2 regions of the Pseudoalteromonas sp. BSi20495 genome follow, and region 1 is predicted to be linked to the other one. Evidence: riboswitches for the same ligand, from Rfam matches in the RefSeq annotation. Region 1 holds a riboswitch; the other holds the start of a gene.

Region 1 (9,330 bases):
GTCAGTCATTGGCGTGTTTGGACATCTATCGTCAGCATCTAAAATATTATCATTGTCGCTGTCTGAAGGAGCAACTGCAACTTCAACTACTTCTGGAGCTGGTTTTACTGGCTCAACTGGTGCTGAGTTTTGGCCAAATAAGTAGTTAATACCAATTTTAGCGCCTACATCTGTGTAACCACGGTCAAGACCTTGGTATACAGCTGTTTCAGCATTTACAAATAAACCATCTGTAATGAAATGTTGGTAACCAACACCTGCATTTAAGAATGTGTTGTCATCTACTACGTCCATTTCTTTAATACCGAAAAGACCGTAGAAAGGACCGCCATTTAAATGATAAAGAGCATCAATACCGTAACGCTCGCCATCAATACTGTTGCGGTTGCCAGCAACTTTATCAAAAGCATTAAAATCCATGTCTGCATATTCTAGGCGTGCGCTCCAGTAATCACTGAAACGGTAACCAGCTTCAACACCCCAACCAGTTGATTCATTTACATCAAGACCAGCTTGGGCACGCATGTTTTTCCAAGATGCGTCATAGTAGTCACCAAATGCGCCAATGTAGAAACCTTCTTCTTTATCTGCAGCAAATGTAGATACGCTAGTTGCAGCTAACGCAATTGCGATTGTAAGTGATTTTAATTTCATTGTTTTCTTCCCATTTTAACAATTAAAAATTGTAGCTAATCAATACTAGCTCAATCTGTTTTATACAGACTAACCGAACCTTTGTTAATCAATACTTAACGAATAATAAAGTTTATAAATTTTTTAATGATCTATAACGACATCCAACCACCCATTGTAGGTGAAATTAAAAATATTACCTACTCTGCAAATAATTTATAGTTGTGGTTTTTTTATAAATCGATAGCCTGCGATAAAAACAGGAACAATTCAGTTAAATGCACTTTTATACACAGCAAAACTTACTTATCCTTATAAAATGGATGATAACACTAGAATTTATTTTGCTCAATCAATGAACACTTCTAAAAATGAAAAATGAATATTTATAATCATAAACTTACATCTAAAATTAATAGTTAAGTACCGCAAAAAGTACGATACCCCTGATCACTTTTAGGAGGCGTCTGAAAATCGACAAGCTTATTCACTTCATTATAAGGATTGCTCAGTACTTTTAAAAAATCACTTAATAGCGCACTTGACCCCATTTCGCTGTAGTCAGTAATAATTGATTCAATGATGTGATTGCGTGGTATTACTCGAGGGTTCGCTTTTCGCATTACTGTATAACTATTTCCATCAACCCGGCTTTGCCATTTACATGCCCATTGCGCTAATGCTTCAGGAATAAGCGCTTCCTGTTTTAACGACTCAGTTAATGCATCAAAGGTATTGGTGTAATCGAGTTCATGAACTTTTAATAATGTTAACAATTCTGCAACTAATTTTGTATCGTTTTCATCAATACCGACTAAGCCCAACTTTTTTGCCCACATAACCGTAAATTCAGTATTAAACTGTTCAGCAAAGCTATTTATATGTGGCGTCATTAGCGAAACAGCTTGCTCATCATCGTCATGAATTAGTGGTATCAGACTTTCAGCTAAACGGGCACAGTTCCAGTTAGCCATATTCGGCTGGTTACCAAATGCATAGCGGCCTTGTTTATCAATAGAACTAAATACAGTATCAAAATCAAAACTGTTCATCATGGCACATGGGCCGTAATCAATGGTTTCTCCGCTTACTAGCGTATTATCTGTATTCATTACTCCGTGAATAAAACCAACACGCATCCAGCTCACAATTAGCTTAACTTGGTTTTTAATCACTGCGCCTAAAAAGGCTAAATAGCGCTGCGAACCTGTATCAGTTATTTCTGGGTAGTGTCGCTCTATAGCTAAATCGGCTAAATTTTTAAGCCCTTCAACATCGCCTTGCGTCGCTAAATATTGAAATGAACCAACACGAATATGGCTCGTTGCTACGCGAGTAACGATAGCCCCTGCTTGTGGCGGATTACGGTAAACCGTTTCGCCACTGCCAACAACCGCTAAGCAGCGTGTGGTTTTAACTCCCAGCGCATGCATTGCCTCGCTCATTACGTATTCACGAATAGCAGGACCAAGTGCACAACGCCCATCCCCTCCTCTTGAGTAAGGAGTAGCACCAGAGCCTTTTAATTGAATATCCCACAACTGGTTTTTTTCATCATTAATAGCGCCCAGTAAATGCGCTCGCCCATCGCCTAAACGTGGTGAAAAATGTCCAAATTGGTGCCCAGAGTAACCAAGTGCTACCGCAGGAATCGCTTGTTTCTCGTTACCGCTAAAAGTGCTAGCACGCAAATCAGCTGCAACGTTAATATTAAACTCTTTTGCTAAGCTCTCGTTCCACAGCAATAACTGAGGAGAGGCAACACTTGCAGGGAAATCTTCTATCGCAAAGTTTTCCGTAATGTCTGTGTATCTTGGCACTAATTTCATGGTAATTCCTATTATTGCTGACTTATACCAACACGGTTGTCACCAACGCCATAAGCAACAATTAAACTTAACTCTTGCATACTTAAGCCGCTTTGCTTTTGCATTTCATTAAAAAAGGCTTGGGTTGCATTTAGTGACTTTTTAGTTTGTAAGCCGCCATCTATAATTTTATGGGCGCGTAAGTAACTCTCTACATCGCGTGATAGTAAAAAGGTATCTTTACCAAGTGCTCGTAGCGCATAAGGTCCTGTATTTCCGCCTAAACGCGCACCATGTTTTTTTAAATACGCCCATAAACCAATAATATCGTCTGCTGGCCAATTAGCGATAAACTGACTAAAACTGCCATGTTCCCCTGCTATTTCGTGGATCATGTAAGCATTTTCGGTAATTGTTTTTACTTTTTTATAGTTACGAACAATTCGCTCATCCGTTGCTTTTTGTTCCAGCATATCAGGTGGCATCATTAATAACTTATCAACGCTAAAATCCCAAAAAACCTCTCTAAAGCCTGGCCACTTATTATTAATGACTGACCAATAAAAGCCGCTTTGAAATACTTTTCGAGTAAATTCCTCAAGCCAATCGTCGTCACTTAACGTGCTTAGTTGTTTTTTAGATAGCGGTTTTGCAAGTAATAACTTAAGCATTTTTTCGGAGCCTTTTCGCTCTACCGCTCGCTTATAAATATCGCTAAATTTTTCCATACTAATTAAATACCTCACTACTTATATTGCTAGTGTACGAGAAAAGCACCCAATACGTAACCACTCCCATTATGGATGAATGAATATGCATTTAGTCGCTTGACACCTAGACGGCTAAAATGCTTTAATCGCCGTAATTACCCTATTTAAATTGCACAGGTTTGTAAGTTTTTACTCTACAAACAGGTGTAAAGGGCTAGAAGAGGTGCGTTATTCAGGTAGCGTATGTTAGGAGCGCAAACTCCAGTGAGCATACGTGAGGGGAATTAACGCCGAGAAGTAACCACTTTTGCGAGGTGTTTATTTCGGGCGACTAGGTTGAACCCTAGCGACTGTCACCAATAGCTGCTTATAAAAGCAGCTTATTAGTTTGGTGGAGAGCTTCTGGTCTTAAATATTAAGGCCGTGCGCCCTATTATTTTAAGCCCATTCGCTCTTCGAATTATTAGTTCGAACGACGTTAATGCGGCTCCTTCCATAAAGCTTTTTAACTCTTCGAATAATACCAATTGCATTAAATTAGTTATCGCTAAAATGATCACGTTTTTAATAAAGTTGGTACAAATTATAAGTTCGTGAGAGATGATCAACAACTTCAATTTAAACGACTACTCATTGTGGACCGCGCTCGTAACGCCATTTGATCAACACGGCGATGTTGACTACAACACGTTAACTAAACTGGTTAGCGAGCAAGAAGCGGCACATAACGGTATTTTACTACTTGGCAGTACGGGCGAAGGTTTAGCACTCACGCTAAAAGAGCAACAAGCCATTGTTGAACACGTTTGCCAGCTAAAACCAGCAGTACCACTCATGGTTGCTGTGGGCGGTAGTAACTTAAAGCAACAAATTGAGTGGGTTAACTACTGTAATACATTGCCAATTCATAGCTTTTTACTTGGTTCACCGCTTTATGCAAAGCCCGGCGCTATAGGTCAAACTCATTGGTTTGAAAGCCTACTTAATGCAAGCGCTCACCCGTGTATGCTTTATAACGTACCGGGACGAAGTGCTGTTAGCATCCCAGCGGCAACAATTCAAAACTTACAAAACAATAAAAATTTATGGGCGTTAAAAGAAGCGAGCGGCAGTATTGCTCAGTTTGAGTCTTACCGCCAAGCAGCCCCTAATTTAGCTATTTTTAGTGGCGACGATGCGCTGATGCCTTACTTTGCACAAGCAGGTGCAAAAGGATTAGTGTCGGTAGCTGCAAATGCATGGCCCGCACAAACTCACGAGTTTGTTAAACGCTGTTTAAGTGGTCAACACCCTAATTTATTTGCCCAGTGGTCAAGCGCTATTAATAGCCTATTTGCTGTCGCAAACCCTATTCCCGTAAAGGTACTGATGCATTTGCAAGGTCGCTTAAGCAGCCCGCAACTTCGTCCACCTTTAACACACCTTGAGTTAACTCAAACCGATTGCATCACAACTGCAAACAACACCATTTTATCTTGGCATTAAATACAGGTTTTTATAATGAGCTGGTTAGAACTATTAAATAATTTAGAATCGGGCGCTGTACGCGCAGCATCACAAAACGAAAGCGGCCAATGGCAAGCTAACATAGAAGTAAAAAAAGGTATTTTAGAAGCCTTTAAAAATGGCACTAATACTGAGTTTGCAGGTGGTTTTGTTGATAAACATAACTTAGCTCCGCAAGAGTTTAGTACTGAAGATGGCGTGCGAATGGTGCCGGGTGGCTCAAGTGTTCGCCGTGGTGCTTATGTGGCTAAAGGCACGATTATTATGCCACCAGCGTATGTAAACATTGGTGCATATATCGACGAAGGCACAATGGTAGATAGCCACGCATTAGTTGGCTCGTGTGCACAAGTAGGTAAAAACGTACATTTAAGTGCTGCAGTTCAGCTTGGTGGTGTACTTGAGCCAATTGGTGCAAGCCCAGTAGTGGTTGAAGACGACGCCTTTATTGGTGCGGGCTGCATTATTGTTGAAGGCGTAGTCATTAAAAAAGGCGCAGTACTTGCCCCTGGCGTGCGTTTATCAGCAACTATTCCAGTATACGATTGCGTAAACGAGCGCCAACTTGATAAAGGCGAGCCAATCCCAGAATATGCCATTGTAATACCGGGCTCTCGCCCTGCGTCAAACGAATGGGCACGCGAACAAGGCCTAAGCATGTCGTGTGCGTTAATAGTTAAATACCGCGACGAGAAAAGCGATGCATCGTTATTGCTTGAAGAGGTTTTACGATAATGAGCTTTTTGAGCACGCCTATCAAAACCGCTGTAAATACTATTACACAACAACTTGATACACCTTTTTTTGTTTACGACCTAGATCAACTAAACACGCATCTTGCGCGTTTAGTTGCGCAAACCGATGTAAAACTGTGGTACGCGGTAAAAGCAAATCCACTGTCTAAAATAATTCAAAGCTTAGACAGCGCTGGCTTTAATTTTGACGTAGCAAGTAAAGGTGAGCTTGAGCAAGTACTCGCACAAGGTATTAGCTCGCAGCGCGTGCTCAACACAGGGCCAGCAAAAAGCCCTAAACAAATTAAACACTTTATTGAGCGCGGTGTGCGTATATTCGTAGCAGAAAGCCTCAATCAAGTACGTTGGTTAAACCAACAAGCACAATTGCAAAATACACAGTTACAAGTATTACTGCGTGTACAATTACGTTGGCCTGAAGGTGAAAAAAACCCACTGGGCGGCGACAGCCTCACACCATTTGGTTTGGGTTGTGATGAGTGGCAAGCACTTAATGTAGCCGACTACCCTGCACTTAAATTTGACGGCTTACATATTTTTCAGTGGGGCAACATGCTTAGCACACAAAAGCTAAGCGAATTGTGGTCACAAATGATTGCACCACTTAGCCAACTTGCCAGCGATTTAAATATCAGCCTTAAAATTCTCGATTTAGGTGGTGGTTTAGGTATTCCCTACACACAAAATGAAACAACACTTGATTGGGATGACTTAATAGCTGCGCTCGCTAAAATTAAAAATGATGCGGGTGTAGATGAATTATGGATGGAACTTGGTCGTTATGCCGTGGGCGAATGTGGTCATTACGCAAACCCAGTAATAGAGCGCAAACAAAACTATAATCAACAGCAAGTAATTTTAAGCGGCGGCATAAATCACTTATTACGCCCTGCTGTTACCAGCCAAGACTTTCCTGCTGCGTTACTGCGTGAATCCAGTGCTAAAACTCAAGCAGTCACTTTATACGGCCCGCTTTGTACAGCGCTTGATTGCTTAGGTGAACATAACCTGCCAAGCGATTTAAATGAGCACGACTGGCTAGTATTTAGCCAATGCGGTGCTTACGGCTTTACCGAAAGTATGCCGTATTTTTTATGCCATGAGCTAGCTGCTGAGTACACATTGCAAAACGGTACACTTACCTGCGTTCGCCAAGCCGAAAATGCCAGCCACTATTTAAGGTAATAAGCATGAGTAATACAACACACATCAGCCAAGAGAACATTGTAGTAGGGGAAGTTGCAAACGGCTTACCGCTTACAATTCCTGTGTATCGTTTAAAAGGCGATGGTACAGGGCCTAGTGTTTACATTCAGGCCAATATGCATGGCGCTGAAGTGCAAGGTAACGCAGTTATTTTTCAGCTGCTTGAGCAATTAAAACACCTTAATCTTAATGGCGATATTACCCTTGTACCTTATGCAAATCCGATTGGTTGTAATCAAAAATCTGGCGAGTTTACCCTTGGCAGGTTCGATCCGATTACGGGTACTAATTGGAATCGTATGTATCACTACAATAAAAATTTAGTGGCACAGTTTGTACAAAATCATACTCAGTATGACGACGCTACATTAAAAAGCAACTTCAAACAGGCGCTTATTGACGAAGTAGACAGCAAACTCAACGGCCCTGCTTATTTACTTAATACAGGTAAACGCATTGCGCTTAACTTACAAAAGCTCGCTCATCAGGCTGATATAGTACTCGATTTACACACAGGTCCTATTTCAAGCAAACATTTGTACTGCCCAACCTATGCAACCGACAGCGCACGTTACTTTAATATTGAACATGTATTGCTTATTCCTAGTGATTTTGACGGCGCTATGGATGAAGCTAACTTTTGCCCGTGGTGGCATTTAAGTGATGCACTTAGCGAGCAAGATCGTGAATTATCAATACCTGTAGAAGCATTTACTGTAGAGCTAGGCAGCCAAGAAAAAATAGACTTAAAAGAAGCACTAAACGATGCAAACAGTATTTTGAGTTACTTAAACCACAAAGGCGTATTACAAAATGCAATGCATACTCCAGCCGATATAACTCGTTATGCTTGTAATTTAGACGACTACTTTGCTTATTACGCCCCTATTGGCGGTATGGTTGAATACATAGCACCTCTTGGTGGGCACATTAAAGCCGGTGAGCCTATTGCTAATATTTTACGCATGGAGCGCTACTTAAACGAGCAGCCACTACAAACACTCACTCTTGATTGCGATGCAATCGCGATTCTGCACTTTGCATCGGCAAGCGTTAACCAAGGTACAGAACTTTATAAATTTTTTACTAACGTATTCGAGCTTTAGCTCCCACTTCTCATTGCGTGAGAGTAATACCAATTGCATTAAATTAGTGATCTATTATAGCGATAAGAAAATAGCTTAATAACAAGGCTAAAATTATGATACAGAGTTGTTCTATATAAATAATTTTTAACGTAGTTAGTGAGTTATTTAATACGCTAGAATGATCATGTTTTTAATAAAATTGGTATAAATTAACTAAAGTAGTTAATTTGCATTAGAAAGCGGCCCAGGCCGCTTTTCTTTTGATCTGTGTTTATCTCAAATACGTATAATACGAAGTATAAGAAAAAATTCAGTAAAAGTTCACCGTTACATATGTAAAAAGACGTTATAATTAAATTAACGCATACAATAACTTAAACTCACAAAGGAACTACAATGAGCTGGCGCCACTGGATAACACTTTCTGCCTTAATAAGTACAGCTACCTTAGCACAAGAAGAGGTTGCTACAAACGAGCAAGACAACGAAATAAACCTTGTAAAACAGTGTATTTTAAACGAAGTTATTGGTGGAGACGGTAAACAAACTCTAGACGATCTTCGTAAAAAATGTTCAGCTCTTGAAGAAAACAAACAACTTACCGCGCTTGATAAACGCCAAGCACGTGAAGAAGTGGGTAAAAAAAATCGTAATGTTATTACGCCACATAAACGTAATTATATTTTACCTCTTTCGTACGTCTCACATCCTAACAGTCGTCCTTTTGATGGCTTTGATGAATTAACGGATGAAGAAGATGGCGAACCACTCGATAACTTAGAGGCAAAGTACCAGCTTTCTATTAAAGTACCTTTGTACGATGATTTTTCAGATGAAGACCAAGCATTATTTTTTGGTTTTACGCTGCAATCATATTGGCAAATATATAATTCAGAAATCTCCTCACCATTTCGTGAAACGAACTACGAACCTGAAGTTTTTTGGATAAACTACCTCGACCCAGAAAATGTACTTTGGGGCGATGAAATGGCAATTGTTTTAGGTATTTCACATCAATCAAATGGTCGTAGCCAGCCCAACTCACGCTCATGGAACCGTATTTACGCTGATTTCATTTGGGAAAATGAAGGGTTTGTTTTTAGTTTTAAACCTTGGTATCGCATAGCCGAGGACGAAAAAGACAACGTTTTAGAAGCTAAAGGCGACGATAATCCAGACATATACAAATACATGGGCTATTTTGAATTTAGCGGTGCATACCGTCTTAACGATCATGAATTTAGCTTTATGTCGCGTAATAACTTAAATTCAGACAATCGTGGTGCTATTCAGCTTGACTGGTCATTTCCATTATGGGGCCGAGTTCGTGGTTATGCACAATACTTCAATGGTTATGGCGAAAGCTTAATTGACTATAATGCCGATATAGAACGTATTGGTGTAGGTATATTATTAACCGATCTGCTGTAATACTTCCCTAAGTTTTACGCATTAAAAAGCCAAGCATTGCTTGGCTTTTTAGTGTTTTGAACAACTAAACAGTTATTTTTTTACTACAAACTGCCCTTCAAACTCCGCAACTATATTATCACCATCATAAATAGTAACAGGCACAACATAGCTTGCTTTACCTTCGGTTTCTAAATCGCTCAACTTACCTTTG
Region 2 (9,330 bases), on a different contig from region 1:
TTGCACAATAAAACCGTGGGTATTGTAGGTTGCGGTAAAATTGGCCTTGCGCTGTGCAACATTTTAAATGGCTTTGGCGCTAAAGTATTAGTGTGCGACCCATACGCACAACCTGGCAATTATACAATTACCGATATAGACACCTTACTTAGCCAAAGCGATGTAATTTCTTTGCATTGCCCATTAACGGAACAAACTCATCATTTAATAGATGATGAGGCATTTAGTAAAGTGAAAACCGGCGTTATGCTTATTAACACCTCTCGCGGGGCACTGCTTAACAGCAAAGCGTGCATTAATGCACTTAAAACTAAAAAATTAGGGTATTTAGGGCTCGACGTTTACGAGCAAGAGTCGGAGCTATTTTTTAAAAACCACAGCGACGAAATAAATCAAGACGATATATTTTCGCGCTTAGTGAGCTTTAAAAATGTTTTAGTAACGGGGCATCAGGGCTTTTTTACCCAAGAAGCACTTACAGAGATTGCTAATATAACAATACAAAATGCACTTGAAATAAATGAAGGTAAACCTCTAACTAATGAGGTTTTATAAAGACTTTGGCTATACCTAAATTTTAGGCACAAAAAAAGCGAATAAGCTGAGCCCTATTCGCTTTTTTGTTTAAAAATTTACTTTAAATAGAGCTTAGCCAAACGCAACGTTTGCAAATACCAAGGTCATTAATATTGGACAAACAAAACGAATATACTGAGCAAACCAGTAATGTACGCCTGTTGTTGCTTGGTGTAATTTATTACCACGCTGCCACATCCACCCTACTGTAATAAAGTAAAATAAACCCATAAGCGGTAATTGGTATTGAGTAAATAGCATAATGACTAAGCCAAATAACCAATCAAAATTTAATATAATGGCGCTTGCACACACAAGTACAACGGCGCTCACTGCCCACGTTGCTTTGGTGCGACTAACGTTGTGATTTTCGACTAAAAACGCTACCGGAATTTCAGTGGTCGATATAGTTGACGTAACCGATGCGATAGACATTAATACAAAAAACAATAAACCAACTAATAAGCCAATTTCGCCCATGGTGCTAAATAGCTCAGGTAAAATAGCAAAAATAAGTTGCCCTTCGCCAATCAATTTACCACCACTAAATACTTCAACACCGTTGTGTTGCGCCACATAAATAGCAGGAATAATAAGCAAGCCCGCTAAAAACGCGACACTGGTATCGAGTAAAGCAACACCTGCGGTGAGCTTTGGTAAATTAGCATCTGGTTGTAAATACGAGCCGTAAATCATCATACAACCCACACCTAACGAGAGCGAAAAGAACGCTTGCCCCATTGCGGCAATAATTAAATTAGGGTCGAGTATTTGGCTAAAATCAGGAATTAAATACGCGGCAAAGCCTTCGCTTGCGCCATCGAGTGTTGCAATGTAGGCAATTAAACCAACTAGCAGCACAAGTAACAGTGGCATTAAACGGCGCGACCAAGTTTCGATTCCCGATTTAACCCCTTTTAAAATAATACTGGCTGTTAAAATAAGCATAAGCGGCGTAAATACAAAATTACGCAGCACTGAGTCACTATGTAAAAACTCGCTTGCGCCTGTGAAACCTAAAAAGGTTGTTATGGGTTCAATAGCGTATGAGAGCATCCACCCAGCTACTATTGAGTAAAAACTTAGCATAACAACTGCGCCCGCAAGGCCTATATAACCTGCCGCAGCACCAACCTTACGGTTAGTGTTTTGCCATGCATCGCCCAATGCTTTTACAGGATTAGCTTGTGCTTTGTGACCTAAATAAAGTTCGGTATACAGCGCAGGAAGCGCAAGTAAAAATATAACAATAAAGTAAACCAGTAAAAATGCACCGCCGCCATGGTTGGCCGCTTGCGTAGGAAAACCCCAAATATTACCTAAACCCACTGCTGCGCCAGCAGCGGCTAAAACAAAACCAAGTCGGCTTTGAAACCCATCACGCACTTGTGCCATACATCTACAAATCTGTTATTATTTTGATTATTGTGAATTAAACCATATTTCATGCCAGCTGAGTAATAAAATTGTACCCAGCCTTTGTTAGTGGCGCTAACCGCTCACAATATCAGCGACTTCTTTTGCTTTAGGGCTTTTATGACTGAACACTATTTTAAAAATGCCTTGAGTATTACTTCAACTCAATTGGCAAACTTGTCTTTAGCGAGTAACAGCATTTTATTATTTAATGCTAAAACACTTGAGCTTAGTGACTTTAATTTTCCCGACTGCTTAAGCCCATTTGAGTTAACCATTATAAACCGCCGCAAAAGCCCACAAGCTAAGCAAGAGTATTTAGCTACGCGGTTATTGTTAAAACACCTTATTAAAGTAACGCAGCCGCAACATACGCACTTACCCCTTAATAAAATGAGTACCGAATTTGACGAGGCAAGCTCAAAGCTGCAAATACATGTGAGTGGTGATGTTATTAATACCTGTATTTCGCACTCGCATGGTTTAGTTGTGGTCGCGCTAAATCTTGATAAAAGTGAGTTTGGTTTTGATATTGAAAAAGTAAGCCTAAAACGTCCGTTTGAAAAGCTTGCTAAGCATTTTTATCATAATGATGAAATTACACTTATCACCGAGCCTACTAATACCCAAGCCCAAGCAGATACGTTTTTTAGAATTTGGACATTAAAAGAGTCACTTGCTAAAGCCACCAGCCGCCCTATTGCAAAATTACTTAGCCCCAATGTGTTTGACGAATTACATAGTGCAAAGCTGAGTGCTTGCAGTAATAGCATTACTGTAGCTGATAGCAGTGACCGCAATGTTTGTTTTGATGTGAGTGTGGTGCATAAAAAAAGCACCGACTGGCGATGCTTTTTATTGACTGATTTTGTTAAGTAACTTTATTAAGTAACTTTACTAGTTAATTTTACTAGGTAACTTTACTAGGTGATTATCCTGAATAACGATTACTTATGCAGCAAAATCATTTTCTAATAAACGGCTATGAATAGACTGTACTACGTTATCTGACTCTGTTTGCTCTACTAAAAAGCACAGGTTGTGCTTACTAGCACCGTGGCAAATTAATCGAATGTTAAAGTCTTTTAGTACACTCATTAAGTTCATTTCGTGTTGGCGTAATTGAATCTCAGAGCCAATAAGTGCCACCAATGTTAGGTTGTTTTCTACCGAAACATGGCAAAACTCTGCAAGCTTATCTAGGCATTCTTGATCAAGCTCTGGGCGCGAGGCGTTTTGTGCATTATCAAGCGTTATAGCTACACTGATTTCTGATGTGGTTACCAAATCTACCGATATATTGTATTCACTTAATAGTGTAAATACGCGTGCTAAAAAGCCGCTTGCTAGTAGCATTTCTGGGCTTTTAAGCGTAAGCAATATTTGGTTTTTACGTTGCGTCACTGCGCGTATACCTGGTTGCTGCGATTTTTCACGCTCAATCCACGTACCGCCACGCTCTGGCTCTCGGCTCGAACCAACAAACACGTTAATGTGGCTACGGCTTGCTGGTAAAATAGTTGCTGGGTGCAATACTTTTGCGCCAAAGGTTGCCATTTCAGCGGCTTCGTCAAAACTTAAGCGTGCAATAGGCGTCGCTTTTGCGCACAAACGCGGGTCGGTGCTAAAAATGCCCACTACATCGGTCCAAATATGCACGCTTTTAGCGTTAATTGCTTCAGCTAGTAATGCAGCGCTGTAGTCAGAACCACCACGTCCTAGCGTTGTGGTTTGACCATATTCGTCACTGCCAATAAATCCCTGAGTTACAATTACTTGAGCGTCTAATAACGGAATTAAATGCTCTTTAGCAGCTTGCGCTGTGGCTGCAACATTGGGCGTTGCTTTACCAAATTGGCTGTCGGTTTTAAGTACCTTGCGCACATCAAAGCGATCGGCATTTAAACCTTGTAAACGCAGCACTTGAGCAAACAAATACGACGATAAACGCTCACCAAAGCTAAGTAGCTCGTCGTGTTGCTGATCGGTTGTTAGTGGCTCTTGAGCCAATGTTTGAAATGCTTTTAAGGTTTCGTTAAAGCCAACCGCTAAATCGGCATCTAGCGATAATTCATCTAAAATAGTGTGTTGAATAGCAAGCACGCCGTTTATGTGTTCTTGGCGCTCACTAGAAGTAATGCTTGATTTACACAGTGCAACTAAGTGATTAGTTACGCCGGCACTGGCGCTCACGGCAACAATACGTACGCTTTTATCTGCAACAATAATTTCGCTACAGCGACTCATCGCTTCAAAATTTGCAACACTGGTTCCGCCAAATTTGGCAACGATGTAATCTGATTTTGCGCTTAACTCTGTTTGAGGCACTGTTTGTGGCACTGATTGGGTAGTCATTTAGTCTCCTTTCGCGGTATCCAAACCGCAATAAAACAAGAAGAACTTGGCAAAGGAATGCTTGAAGATAAGTCCACTGCCAGAAGCTCTCCACCTATATTGGTGACAGTTTTGAGGATTCAGCCCCATAAACCGAAAAACAATGACGACGTATCATTATTTTCCTCGGCGAGTACTTCCCTCCTTAATGATCATCGGCTTTCGTCGCCTAACATTAAGTACCTAAGTATCGCACCTCTTCTGAATGCTTTATTAACCAGTGGCTAATAAAACAAAACCCCACTAAGTAGCGGGGCTTTGAAAGTTATCGTTTAGACGTCTAGCTGTCAAGCATTTAATAATTTATGAGTTAAATAAAACTGCCCATGTAATACGAGCCCGCATATCCAACCGTATAGCAAATTAATAAATGCAGCGATAAACGCAAGTAGCTCATAAAGGTAAGCGCTTTAACTTTACTCATGGCAATAATGCCCGCAGCCGAACCAATAATAAGCATTGAACCACCCACGCCCGTTGCATACGTGAACGACAACCAGTGTTGTTGGCTCATTACTATATCGGCTTTTAATAATGCAGCGGTAAGCGGTACGTTATCGACCCCTGCTGATAATATGCCCATTAAGTAGTTTGCGTACTCGGGTGCCATTACCGTGTATAGGTCGGTAAATTTACTCAACATACCAATTTCTTTAAGTGCGCCTACAAGTAAAAGTACACCTACAAAAAACAATAATGTGTCGTATTCTATATCGCGAACAAAGTCGATTATGTCTTTGTTTATGTCTTTTTTGCGCATTAAAAATTGCGCTACTAAAAACATCACTGATAAGCCAAACAAGAAAGTGAGTAAAGGCGGTACACTGTAAATTACGCTCAGCGTTAATGTACTCACTACGGTAGATAAAAATATCACGGCAATGGTTATGTCGGTTTTTTCAATGCGGGTTTTACCCGCACCAGCAAACTCAACACGCCCTTTCATACCTATAGACAGCAACGCGGCTAGTAACATAACACTTGCAAGTGCTGGCGCTATAAGTAGTAATAAATGACCTATGGTTACTTTGCCATCTAAAAATATCATCAGTGTGGTTACGTCACCGGTTATTAGCGATACCCCACCTGAGTTAACCCCAAACACTATAAGCGTGGCGTATTTAATGAGTTTTTTAGGTTCAAGTTTTAACGACATTACAACGGCTAAAGAGATAAGCGTAGCCGTTACATTATCTGAAATCGACGAAAACAAAAACGCAAAGCCACCTACCAAAAACATTAACTTTCTCTCGCTAATGCTTTTTGGCATAACACGATGAACAATATTTTCTATAAACCCCTTTGAATTTAAATACGCGACAAAGGTCATTGCAGCCATTAAAAATAGCCATAATGAGGCAATTTCTAAAATATTTTCGTTAAGGAGGTGTTGAACTGAATCGGAGCTTTGTCCGTGAAGAGGGTAGATAAAAAGAAGAATCCAGCAAAGCGTACCAAAAAATAATGTAGTTTTAGCTTTGTTGACATGGATTATATCTTCTATAACGATGAGCAAAAATGCAATCGCTATCAGAGTTAGAATAGTCGAGGAAACCATGGTAGATAAACAACCTTTGATATAGTTTTAAAGAACACACAAATAACATTCCATTTCATGTGCCTATTTTCGGCGCGAATTTTAGCACTGCCTCTATGCAAAAACTATTATTAAATGGTCTTAAAAACGAATACTATATACAGACAAGGTTAATTAAAAATACGTAATAATGAGTCTTCTAAAAGTACTCAATAATAAAATACTAGGATGTTGTAACCCCTTATGATCCCAGCTAAAAAGCTGCTAAACACCATAACCGAACATTGGGGTGTATTAGAGCTATTATTTAAACGTTTTAAAATGGCTGACTTTAGCCTAAAAGACGTACAAAACGCGATTAAGCAAAAGCAGCCTACGTGGTCAAACGAACGCATTTATAAAGAAACAAATCGTTTGTTAAACCAAGATATTTTAATTCCGCTGGCTAAATCCTCTCAGCTTGAAATAAATCGTGCTATTGCCGATTTTGCTACTTTTTTACTGCAAGAAGAGCATTTAGGTTTAGCGCAAGAAATTAGCGTATTAGTAGAGGACCTAGCTCGTTTAGGTAATCGCCTAGATAACGCTGGCGAAATAGAAGACTTTGACGACTTACGCCGCTACAGCCGTATTATGGATGATCGGGTGCGTAAAATAATGAAGCTCTATACGCACAACGAAAACGCTATTTTAAATATAGTTGAACAAGCCAAATCAAATAATGCGGTGCAATCGCTGCAAAAGCGTTATAAAGCGGTAATAGAAGCCTTTGACGAATACATAGAGCCAATGCTTGAAATGGTTGATATTCGTGGTGAATTCCATGCGTGTTTTACCCTCATTGAAGAGCAAATAAGTAAGCAAATACTGCACATTGAGCGATCAGGTAAAGCGTATAACGATAAACGTATGCTGGAGCAATTACGTACCCGTATACTCGAAATGCATTTAATGGGCCGAGAAAGCTTACGTAAAAGTGCCGATATGCTTATGCCACTACGTGAGGAGCTACGCCGTAATAACTTAATTACTCGCCAAGCAGCCAAAGTACTTGGGCTTGTACGTAAAAATGGCGTAGACAATATGCTAAGTGCTGTGCAACCACATTTTGTGAGCGATGCACAGCGATACTCGCTTGGTCAGCAACGCCATATTGTGGCTTACATGGCAAGCTTGGTTGAATTTGAGCACGAAGAATACCAGTTACCCGATCAACAAGATGTGCCTGCATTTGTAACGCCTAATATTCCTGACTACAACGATGTTAAAACCAGCTTTGCTAAGCGCTTTAATAAAAAACGCAAAAAGCCGCAGCCCTTGCTGCAATTTTTAGACGAAAGCTATCCAGATCTCGATGCCGACGAAATGCTATTTTTGTATCAAAAATTAGTCAGCGACAGCGATATTAAAATAATTCAAAGCGATGAAAAAGCCCGCGTAAACATTGCCGGTCAGTACTTTTCTTTATATCCATTTAATTCAGAGCCTCAGTTAGATACAAAGGCAGATAAGTAACTCTTATGATAGAAACCACTACAACACACATAAACTTAAACGAGCTAACTCATCTACAAGCCATTAATAAAAAATTAGTAGCGGGTTATCACATTTGCGAGCAAGACAACGTAATGTGGCAAGAACTTGACCAACACATAGAAGACTACACCGCCCTATTTACCGCCCTAGGTCACGATTTAAAACGCGACAGCCGTGGCTTTTATTACTTTGGTAGCGACGAAAGCACACCCAATATGGGCAAAATATCTCGCGCTATCGCACTCACCATTTACATTTTAATTGAGCACTACGCCAATACGGGTAAAGACCCAATGCGCGCATTGTTTGACGACGTAAACGATTTAGAGCTTATGCAAACGCTGGTGCAAATTAACAAACATTTGTTTGATCAGCTTGAGATATTTTCGGGTTCTGATTTGCGCAAAGACGTTTACCTGCGCATGGTGCGCTTAGGTTTAGCCCGTGAAGTAGAAGGCGGCTTTATGCTACAAGCGCCAATTCATCGCTATATAGATGCATTAATGGAAGTAAACGAAGAAACCTACATTACAGAGGACGAGGAATGAAAAATCTATACGGACTAAGTAAACTCGCCCTACTTAACACCGCAGGCTATGCAAAATGTGTGATCCCGCTTGATAAAAGCAGCTCTATTTGCGCGCCCAATAACACAGGTAAAAGCTCGGTTATTAACGCCCTGCAGTTCCCGCTTATTAACGATTTACGCTTAACAGAATGGGACGGACACGATTTAGATGAAACCCGTAAGTTTTATTTTTCATCCGATCAGTCGTACATTTTACTCGAAGCGAACTTGCCTCATGGCTCAGTAGTGATTGGCGTGGCAGGACTTGGTAAAATTGCCGGTTACGCGCATCAGTACTTTTGTTACCAAGGAAAGCTTGATTTAGAGCAGTACACGCAAGGTAAAACTATTATTAAATTTACCAAGCTGTTCAACCATTTGAAATCACTTAACTACAACCCTATTGAGCTTAAAGCACAAGAGTTAAACGCGCTATTAACTGGCGGCGCAACGCCTTTTGACGGCGACATTAACCTAAAAATGATCCCGCTAAATAATGTGCAAGACTCCTCTATTTATAAAGAAATATTTAGACGTATTCTTAACTTACACAAATTAGGCGCAAGCGACGTAAAACGCTTTATGCTACGCGTGTTTGAACGCCATATGTCAAACTCTAAGGTCGACTTTTATGAAGTATGGCGCCGCTCGTTTGATAAAGTAAATCGCTCAAAACGCGAACTAAAAGCCCTTGAGTCAATGCAAGAGCCAATAGCCGCGCTTGAATCAATGCTTGAAAACCAAACCGTGCTTAAAGGTAAATTAGCGGCGTACGCGCCTAAAATTGACCAAGCACTGATTGATTTTGATACCTATCAAGAGTCGCAACTTAACGAGCTCGGTATAGCCCTTGAAGATATAGAGCACGAAAAACACGAGTTTGAGCAAAAACAAAGCCTATACGTACAGCAATCGCGTGATATAGAGCGCAGACAAACTCAAATTGAGCAGTGGTTTTTAGATTACGATGCGCTTAAAAGCGAGTTTGAACTAGTAAATAAAGCCACGCTTAAAACCAGCCTGACTCAGTTAAAGCAAGATTACGAGTCGCTTTCGCACTCTATAACCAGCGCACAAGGGCAAAGCCTACACACGCTTGACTATCGCATTAGCGAAACACAAAAACAAATTAAGAGCTTAAAGCTGCAACTTAAAAACCTTGAGTTTAATTTGTTTACCCGCATGCGCGAAGACCTCTCTTTAAAAGAAGTAGAAGAAATATCGCGCATTTTAAACCCTGATATTCTCTCATTTGCGACCACCACTAATGGCGATATAACCATTGATGATGAAGATGCATTTG

The links. Region 1 has a riboswitch for lysine ahead of dapA (4-hydroxy-tetrahydrodipicolinate synthase). Riboswitches for the same ligand answer to the same signal wherever they lie in the genome.
Region 2: it holds a riboswitch for lysine, as region 1 does, so the genes downstream of both, lysC (lysine-sensitive aspartokinase 3) here and dapA (4-hydroxy-tetrahydrodipicolinate synthase) in region 1, are expected to answer to the same signal.

What each region holds. Positions count from the first base shown of each region.
Region 1 covers NZ_BADY01000001.1:27,617-36,946, reverse strand. The annotation lists gene P20495_RS19745 (OmpA family protein) at 1-654, opposite strand, end outside; gene P20495_RS19750 (YdiU family protein) at 1,053-2,462, opposite strand; gene P20495_RS19755 (DNA-3-methyladenine glycosylase I) at 2,474-3,169, opposite strand; lysine riboswitch at 3,362-3,561, shown strand; gene dapA (4-hydroxy-tetrahydrodipicolinate synthase) at 3,752-4,636, shown strand; gene P20495_RS19765 (2,3,4,5-tetrahydropyridine-2,6-dicarboxylate N-succinyltransferase) at 4,652-5,392, shown strand; gene P20495_RS19770 (PLP-dependent decarboxylase) at 5,392-6,597, shown strand; gene P20495_RS19775 (succinylglutamate desuccinylase/aspartoacylase family protein) at 6,603-7,724, shown strand; gene P20495_RS19780 (phospholipase A) at 8,103-9,137, shown strand; gene P20495_RS19785 (bifunctional GNAT family N-acetyltransferase/hotdog fold thioesterase) at 9,210-9,330, opposite strand, start outside.
Region 2 covers NZ_BADY01000030.1:2,379-11,708, forward strand. The annotation lists gene P20495_RS15700 (2-hydroxyacid dehydrogenase) at 1-555, shown strand, start outside; gene P20495_RS15695 (sodium-dependent transporter) at 649-1,971, opposite strand; gene P20495_RS15690 (4'-phosphopantetheinyl transferase superfamily protein) at 2,113-2,871, shown strand; gene lysC (lysine-sensitive aspartokinase 3) at 2,944-4,347, opposite strand; lysine riboswitch at 4,423-4,595, opposite strand; gene nhaD (sodium:proton antiporter NhaD) at 4,697-5,944, opposite strand; gene P20495_RS15675 (hypothetical protein) at 6,167-7,438, shown strand; gene P20495_RS15670 (hypothetical protein) at 7,444-8,007, shown strand; gene P20495_RS15665 (hypothetical protein) at 8,004-9,330, shown strand, end outside.